DNA from 2 places in the Streptomyces sp. NBC_01622 genome. Region 2 is predicted to be linked to the other one. Evidence: predicted binding sites of a transcription regulator. Region 2 holds the regulator's gene; the other holds the start of a gene.
What was found. The regulator HrcA, encoded in region 2, represses chaperone genes, less so after heat shock. The targets are predictions, from matches to a motif close to TTNGCACTCNGNNNNNCNGAGTGCNAA.
Positions count from the first base shown of each region.

Region 1 (4,415 bases), 2.4 Mb from region 2:
TCCTCGGGACTACCAGGTACCGGACGGTATGTGCGTATGCATCGATCATGCGTCAACAACAACCTCCGGGCCAAGCCCGTCATTCCGACCGTCCCACCCCTCGGCCTGTGATCCCGGACACGCCCGAGGGCGGTACCCCCCGCCAGAAGCAGGAAGTACCGCCCTCGGTAAGACCGTTGATCAACCGGAAGGGGTCGATCAGAAGTCCATGTCACCGCCCGGCATGCCGCCACCGGCGCCCGCGCCGGCACCGGCCTTCTCCGGCTTGTCGGCGATGACGGCCTCGGTGGTGAGGAAGAGCGCGGCGATGGACGCGGCGTTCTGCAGGGCAGAGCGCGTGACCTTCGCCGGGTCGATGATGCCCTCGGCGATCATGTCCACGTACTCACCGGACGCGGCGTTGAGGCCGTGACCGATGGGCAGGTTGCGGACCTTCTCGACGACGACTCCGCCTTCGAGACCACCGTTGACGGCGATCTGCTTCAGCGGGGCCTCGAGGGCCAGCTTCACGATCGCCGCACCGGTGGCCTCGTCACCTTCGAGCTCGAGCTTCTCGAAGACGTGGCCCGCCTGGATGAGCGCGACGCCGCCACCGGCGACGATGCCCTCCTCGACGGCCGCCTTCGCGTTGCGAACGGCGTCCTCGATACGGTGCTTGCGCTCCTTGAGCTCGACCTCGGTGGCCGCGCCCGCCTTGATGACGGCGACGCCGCCGGCGAGCTTGGCGAGGCGCTCCTGGAGCTTCTCGCGGTCGTAGTCCGAGTCGCTGTTCTCGATCTCGGCGCGGATCTGGTTGACCCGGCCGGCGACCTGGTCGGCGGAGCCGGAGCCGTCGACGATGGTGGTCTCGTCCTTGGTGATGACGACCTTGCGGGCGCGGCCGAGGAGGTCCACGGTCGCGTTCTCCAGCTTGAGGCCGACCTCCTCGGAGATGACCTCGCCGCCCGTGAGGATGGCGATGTCGCCGAGCATGGCCTTGCGGCGGTCGCCGAAGCCCGGGGCCTTGACGGCGACGGACTTGAAGGTGCCGCGGATCTTGTTGACGACCAGCGTGGACAGGGCCTCGCCCTCGACGTCCTCGGCGATGATCAGCAGCGGCTTGCCCGACTGCATGACCTTCTCCAGGAGCGGGAGCAGGTCCTTGACGTTGGCGATCTTCGAGTTGGCGATCAGGATGTACGGGTCGTCGAGGACGGCCTCCATACGCTCCATGTCGGTGGCGAAGTACGCCGAGATGTAGCCCTTGTCGAAGCGCATGCCCTCGGTGAGCTCGAGCTCGAGCCCGAAGGTCTGCGACTCCTCGACGGTGATGACGCCTTCCTTGCCGACCTTGTCCATCGCCTCGGCGATGAGCTCGCCGATCTGGGTGTCGGCGGCGGAGATGGAGGCCGTAGAAGCGATCTGCTCCTTGGTCTCCACGTCCTTGGCCTGCTCAAGGAGGGCACCGGAGACGGCCTCGACGGCCTTCTCGATACCGCGCTTGAGGGCCATCGGGTTGGCGCCGGCGGCTACGTTGCGCAGACCCTCCTTGACGAGGGCCTGGGCGAGGACGGTCGCGGTGGTCGTACCGTCACCGGCGACGTCGTCCGTCTTCTTGGCGACTTCCTTGACCAGCTCGGCGCCGATCTTCTCGTACGGGTCCTCGAGCTCGATCTCCTTGGCGATGGAAACACCATCGTTGGTGATCGTGGGGGCGCCCCACTTCTTCTCGAGGACGACGTTGCGGCCCTTGGGGCCGAGGGTGACCTTGACGGCGTCGGCGAGCTGGTTCATCCCGCGCTCGAGACCGCGCCGTGCCTCCTCGTCGAACGCGATGATCTTGGCCATGTGAAGTGGTCCTCCCGGACTGGGGTGGATTGCTCCGGACCGCGCTGGCGCCCGCGACGGACGGCCTGCCTGCCCCGTGGTTCCTTGCACCACCTGGCCTGCGGGCCTCACCGACCCGGTCCTTCGTTATCACTCTCACCTTCAGAGTGCTAACGCCAATGATTAGCACTCGGCATGCCCGAGTGCAAGGTGCGCCCGCGAAGCGGGCTCGTTGAGGGGTGGTGGTCGGGCGACGGGTGGGCGCAAGCGGCTGCCAGGTTCTGACCTCCCTGGCACGGGCCCGGCACCGGCCCGGACGCGTCCCGACTCCGGGCATGCCGAAGGGCCCGTACCCCAGGAGGTGACCCCCCAGGAGTACGAGCCCTTCGGTGAAGAACGAAGAACGTCGCTGCTGTTCGTCGGCGCGTGCTTCAGCCGGTCGCGAGCCGGACCATGTCCGCCTGCGGCCCCTTCTGACCCTGCGAGATCTCGAAATCGACCCGCTGACCCTCTTCCAGGGTGCGGTAGCCGTCCATCTGAATCGCGCTGTAGTGGACGAAAACATCCGCACCACCGTCGACCGCGATGAAGCCGTACCCCTTCTCCGCGTTGAACCATTTGACGGTGCCCTGAGCCATGCCTAACTCCCCTATTACTGGCCCTTGCACGGATCCGCACTTCGCGGATCCGGGTCAGACCTCACCCCCCACAGGATTGGGGGCGTGCGCCGGAACGCGTCGACCGCGGCCGAATGTATCCGTCCAACTGCCGTCTGCAACAGGTCAATCCGACGAGAATTCCGGGCAGGACCGGTCGGGAATTTACGGAGAATTCGTCCGACTTCAGGGCAAGTCGGGCCCGATAAAGGCAATATAAGGCGCAAAAGACCTGCACACTTTGGCTACTTCTCATCGCACGCGGAGCCGGTACTCATATGCGTTCGGCATGCGGAGTGGAGCGCGTTCCCCAACTGTACCCCGCTCAACCATAGAGAATTGCCCCCTCCGCTTCTCTCACGGAGGGGGCAATTCGATGAACTCTTGGTAATCGACGTTACCTAGGGTAACGATCAGCCGCCGGCGACGGCCGGAATGATCGAGACGCCGGCCCCGTCCGGGGTGGCCGTCTCCAGCCCCTGCTCGAAGCGGACGTCGTCGTCGTTGACGTAGACGTTGACGAACCGGCGCAGCTTCCCCTGGTCGTCGAGGACGCGGGCGGAGATCCCGGTGTGGTTCTTCTCCAGGTCCGAGATGACCTCGGCGAGGGTCGCACCTTCGGCGGTTACTTCGGCCTGCCCGCCGGTGTAGGTGCGCAGGATGGTGGGGATGCGGACACTAACGCTCACGATGAAACCTCCGGTCAGCTTCTTTTTAGGGGCGCGGGGCACTGCGCGACCAGCCCCCACCGGCCCGCAGACGAACAACGACGCTAGGACGCGAGCCCAGCTTCCCTGAAGGACTCAAGACTCGGGCGGATCGTCGCGGTGAGCCCGGTACCGGCAACCGCGTCCAGCGTCTTCAGACCGTCCCCGGTGTTCAGCACGACAGTCGTCAGCGTCGGGTCCAGCAATCCGTTGTCGATCAGCTTCTTCGCCACGCCCACGGTCACCCCGCCCGCCGTCTCCGCGAAGATCCCCTCGGTCCGGGCCAGCAGCTTGATCGCGTCGACGACCTGCTCGTCGTTGACGTCCTCCACCGCTCCGCCCGTACGCCGGGCGATGTCCAGCACGTACGGCCCGTCCGCCGGGTTCCCGATGGCGAGGGACTTCGCGATGGTGTTCGGCTTCTGCGGGCGTACGACGTCGTGCCCGGCCTTGTAGGCGACGGACACCGGCGAGCAGCCCTCCGCCTGGGCGCCGAAGATCTTGTACGGCTTGTCCTCGACGAGCCCGAGCTTGATCAGCTCCTGCAGACCCTTGTCGATCTTCGTGAGCTGGGAGCCCGAGGCGATCGGCACGACCAGCTGGTCGGGAAGCTTCCACCCGAGCTGCTCGCAGATCTCGTACGCCAGGGTCTTGGAGCCCTCCGCGTAGTACGGCCGCAGGTTGACGTTGACGAAGCCCCAGCCCTCGCCGGCCGGGTCGCCGATCAGCTCGGAGCAGAAGCGGTTCACGTCGTCGTAGTTGCCCTCGATGCCGACGAGCTCGCCGCCGTAGATCGCGGCCATGACGATCTTGCCCTCTTCCAGGTCGTGCGGGATGAACACGCAGGAGCGGAAGCCGGCCCGGGCGGCGGCGGCACCGACCGCGCCGGCGAGGTTGCCGGTGGAGGAGCAGGAGAGGGTGGTGAAGTCGAACGCGCGGGCGGCCTCGATGGCCTGGGCGACGACGCGGTCCTTGAAGGAGTGCGTCGGGTTGCCGGAGTCGTCCTTGACGAACAACTTGCCCGCGTCGACGCCCAGTTCGCGGGCGAGGTTGTCGGCCTGGACGAGCTTGGTCCAGCCGGGGTTGATGTTCGGCTTGGTCGCCACGTCGGCGGGGACGGGCAGCAGGGGCGCGTAACGCCAGATGTTCGCGGGGCCCGCTTCGATCTGCTTGCGGAGCTCTTCGGTGTCGTAGGCCGAGAAGTCGTAGGCGATCTCCAGCGGGCCGAAACACTCCTCGCAGGCGA
Region 1 is NZ_CP109293.1:5,145,045-5,149,459, forward strand. Features, by position in the region: gene groL (chaperonin GroEL) at 199-1,827, opposite strand; gene OH768_RS23195 (cold-shock protein) at 2,238-2,444, opposite strand; gene OH768_RS23200 (MoaD/ThiS family protein) at 2,876-3,151, opposite strand; gene thrC (threonine synthase) at 3,235-4,415, opposite strand, start outside.
Region 1: a site for HrcA is predicted at 1,990-2,016, ahead of groL (chaperonin GroEL). Genes of this name have one in related genera too.

Region 2 (4,415 bases):
GGCGACCTCACACAGTTGGAGCCCATCGGCACGGAACTGGACACCAGCGAATTCGCCACCTATGAGAACGTCACGCCTCACCGCCGGCCGTGACGAAGTCGATCAACTCCTCGACCCGCCCCAGCAGTTCCGGCTCAAGATCCTTGTACGACCCCACCTTGGCCAGAATCGCCTGCCACACCGCACCGGTGTTTTCCGGCCAACCCAGGGCCCGGCACACCCCCGTCTTCCAGTCCTGACCGTGCGGGATCCTGGGCCACGCGGCGATGCCCACGGAGGACGGTTTCACGGCCTCCCAGATGTCGATGTAGGGGTGGCCGACGACGAGCGCGTGCTCGCTGGTGACCGACTGGGCGATGCGCCACTCCTTGGTGCCGGGGAGCAAATGGTCCACCAGGATGCCGAGGCGGGCGTCCGGGCCCGGGGCGAACTCCGCCACGATGGCCGGCAGGTCGTCGACGCCCTCCAGGTACTCGACCACCACGCCCTCGATGCGCAGATCGTCGCCCCACACCCGCTCGACGAGCTCGGCGTCGTGCCGGCCCTCGACGTAGATGCGACCGGCGCGGGCCACACGCGCGCGTGCACCGGGAACGGCGACCGAACCGGATGCCGTACGGGTGGGCCGTAGCGGACTGGACACAGGCCTGACCAGGGTGACCACCCGGCCCTCCAGGAGGAAGCCGCGCGGCTCCAGGGGGAACACCCGGTGCTTGCCGAAGCGGTCCTCCAGGGTGACCGTGCCGGCCTCGCAGCGGATCACCGCGCCGCAGAAACCGGTGCCCGGCTCCTCGACCACCAGGCCGGGGTCCGCCGGGACCTCGGGTACCGGCTTGGGCTTCTTCCACGGCGGGGTCAGGTCGGCGGAGTACTGGCGCATTCGGATGACGATAGGAGAAGGCCGGGAGGCGTCACCGCGACACGCCGAAACGCGTTGCCAACGCGTCCCGTTGGGCCCGCACGAACCCCGCGTCCACCACCGCTCCGTGACCGGGCACGTACACCGCGTCCTCGCCGCCCAGGTCGAGGAGGCGGTCCAGGGCGGCCGGCCAGTGGGACGGTACGGCGTCGGGGCCCGCCTGGGGTTCGCCGGACTCCTCGACCAGGTCGCCGCAGAAGACGACCGGCGGGGAACCGGGGACGAGCACTGCGAGGTCATGGGCCGTGTGCCCGGGCCCGGCGTTCGCCAGCAGGACCTCTCGGTCGTCGCCCAGAGAGAGGGGCCAATCGCCCGACACCAGGTGACGGGGGTACACCAGGGCGGCCACGGCCTCGTCGGCCACGCGCGCGTGGAGGCCGTTTTCGACCGCGTCCCTACGGAGTGCCTCCCGCTCGTCCGCCAACACCCGCTCCACGCCCACCACCCCGAACACCTCCGCGTCCGCGAACTCCGCCGCCCCGAAGACATGGTCGAAGTGGGGGTGGGTGAGCGCGAGATGGGTCACAGGGCGCCCGGCGAGCGCCCGCGCCGCCGTACGCAATCGCGCGCCCTCCGCGAGACTCGACCCGGCGTCGATCATCAGCGCCGACCCCTCCCCGACGACCAGACCGACCGTGCAGTCCCAGCCAGGCAGCCGGCACCGGCCCACCCCGGCGGCCAGCCGCTCCCACCCCGCCTCTTCCCAAGTCACCGTCATACGGCGACGCTAACGGTGACGGCACCCCACGGCGTGGCATCGCAGGACCGGCCTTGCCCGGGGTGTACCTCACGGCCGTACACTGGCCGGGGAACGCTGGCACTCACGCGCACAGAGTGCCAGGAAAGGGCGGGCTCGCGACAAGCGGCGACAAAGGCGACCAGAACTGGAGGTGTGCGCGATGCTCAGCGAACGCAGGCTTCAGGTGCTGCGCGCCATCGTCCAGGACTATGTCGGCACCGAGGAGCCGGTGGGCTCCAAGGCGCTCACCGAGCGGCACAGCCTCGGCGTCTCCCCGGCGACCGTGCGCAACGACATGGCGGCCCTGGAGGACGAGGGGTACATCGCCCAGCCGCACACCAGCGCCGGACGCATCCCGACGGACAAGGGCTACCGCCTGTTCGTCGACAAGCTCGCCGGTGTCAAGCCGATGACCGGCCCCGAGCGCAAGGCCATCCAGAACTTCCTCGACGGTGCCGTAGACCTCGACGACGTGGTGGGCCGTACGGTACGGCTGCTCGCGCAGCTCACCCGGCAGGTCGCCGTCGTGCAGTACCCCTCGCTGACCCGGTCGACCGTCCGGCACGTGGAGCTGCTGTCGCTGGCCCCCGCGCGCGTGATGCTCGTGCTGATCACCGACACAGGGCGGGTCGAGCAGCGCATGGTGGACTGCCCGGCCCCCTTCGGGGAGTCCTCGCTCGCGGATCTACGCGCGCGGCTCAACAGCCGGATCGCCGGCCGCCGCTTCGCGGACGTGCCGCAGCTCGTGCAGGACCTGCCGGAGGCCTTCGAGAACGAGGACCGCGGCACGGTCGCGACGGTGCTCTCCACCCTCCTGGAGACCCTCGTCGAGGAGACCGAGGAGCGGCTGATGATCGGCGGCACCGCCAATCTCACCCGCTTCGGACATGACTTTCCCCTCACCATCCGCCCCATCCTGGAAGCCCTGGAGGAGCAGGTCGTCCTCCTCAAGTTGCTTGGTGAGGCGGGGGATTCGGGCATGACCGTACGGATCGGTCACGAGAACGCCTACGAGGGACTCAACTCCACGTCGGTGGTGTCGGTCGGCTACGGTTCGGGCGGCGAGGCAGTCGCCAAGCTCGGCGTGGTCGGACCGACCCGCATGGATTACCCGGGAACGATGGGAGCGGTACGCGCAGTGGCACGGTACGTCGGACAGATCCTGGCGGAGTCCTAAGTGGCCACGGACTACTACGCCGTTCTCGGCGTGCGTCGCGACGCGTCGCAGGATGAGATCAAGAAGGCCTTCCGCCGGCTCGCGCGCGAGCTGCACCCGGACGTCAATCCGGATCCGAAGACCCAGGAGCGGTTCAAGGAGATCAACGCCGCTTACGAGGTGCTCTCGGACCCGCAGAAGAAGCAGGTCTACGACCTCGGCGGCGACCCCCTCTCGCAGGCGGGCGGCGCGGGCGCCGGCGGCTTCGGCCAGGGTGGCTTCGGGAACTTCTCGGACATCATGGACGCGTTCTTCGGTACGGCGTCGCAGCGCGGGCCGCGCTCGCGCACCCGCCGTGGCCAGGACGCCATGATCCGGCTGGAGATCGAGCTGGACGAGGCGGCCTTCGGCACCACGAAGGACATCCAGGTCGACACGGCCGTCGTCTGCAACACCTGCAACGGCGAGGGCGCCGCCCCCGGCACCTCCGCGCAGACCTGTGACATGTGTCGCGGTCGCGGTGAGGTGTCGCAGGTGACCCGGTCCTTCCTGGGCCAGGTCATGACGTCCCGCCCCTGCCCCCAGTGCCAGGGCTTCGGCACCGTCGTGCCGACGCCGTGCCCGGAGTGCGCCGGTGACGGCCGCGTCCGCTCGCGGCGCACGCTGACGGTGAAGATCCCGGCCGGTGTGGACAACGGCACGCGGATCCAGCTCGCGGGCGAGGGCGAGGTCGGCCCCGGCGGCGGCCCCGCCGGTGACCTGTACGTCGAGATCCACGAGCTGCCGCACGCGATGTTCCAGCGCCGCGGCGACGACCTGCACTGCACGGTCACCCTCCCGATGACGGCGGCGGCCCTCGGCACGAAGGTGCCGTTGGAGACGCTGGACGGCATGGAGGAGGTCGACATCCGGCCCGGCACCCAGTCCGGCCAGTCGATCCCGCTGCACACCCGAGGCATCACGCATCTGCGCGGCGGCGGCCGGGGCGACCTCATCGTGCACGTCGAGGTCACCACCCCGACCAAGCTCGACGTGGAGCAGGAACGCCTCCTCAGGGAGCTGGCGAAACTGCGCGGCGAGGAACGGCCCATGGGGACGTTCCAGCCGGGACAGCAGGGCCTGTTCTCCCGTCTGAAGGACGCTTTCAACGGCCGCTGAACCGGTCGTCGAATCGGTCGTCGAACCGGCCTCCGCCTGGGCATGCATCTGTCCTATGCCCGGCGGAAGGCCGGATTCGGACTTGTTCGGAGGACGTGACAACATGCCGTCATGTCCTCCGCGCTGACCGATCTCTTCCCGCATCCGATCGTGCAGGCCCCCATGGCGGGCGGTGTCTCCGTACCGCGCCTCGCGGCTGCCGTGTCCGAGGCCGGCGGGCTGGGGTTCCTCGCCGCCGGGTACAAGACCGCCGACGGCATGTACCAGGAGATCAAGCAGCTGCGGAGCCTGACGTCCCGCCCCTTCGGCGTGAACCTCTTCATGCCGCAGCCGGAGTATGCGGACAAGGCCGCGGTCGGCGTCTACGCCCACCAGCTGGCCGGCGAGGCCGCCTGGTACGACACGGAACTCGGCGACCCGGACAGCGGTCGCGAGGACGGCTA
Region 2 is NZ_CP109293.1:7,535,309-7,539,723, forward strand. Features, by position in the region: gene OH768_RS34835 (Uma2 family endonuclease) at 1-93, shown strand, start outside; gene OH768_RS34840 (DUF3097 domain-containing protein) at 71-880, opposite strand; gene OH768_RS34845 (MBL fold metallo-hydrolase) at 912-1,637, opposite strand; gene hrcA (heat-inducible transcriptional repressor HrcA) at 1,819-2,835, shown strand; gene dnaJ (molecular chaperone DnaJ) at 2,836-3,972, shown strand; gene OH768_RS34860 (nitronate monooxygenase) at 4,084-4,415, shown strand, end outside.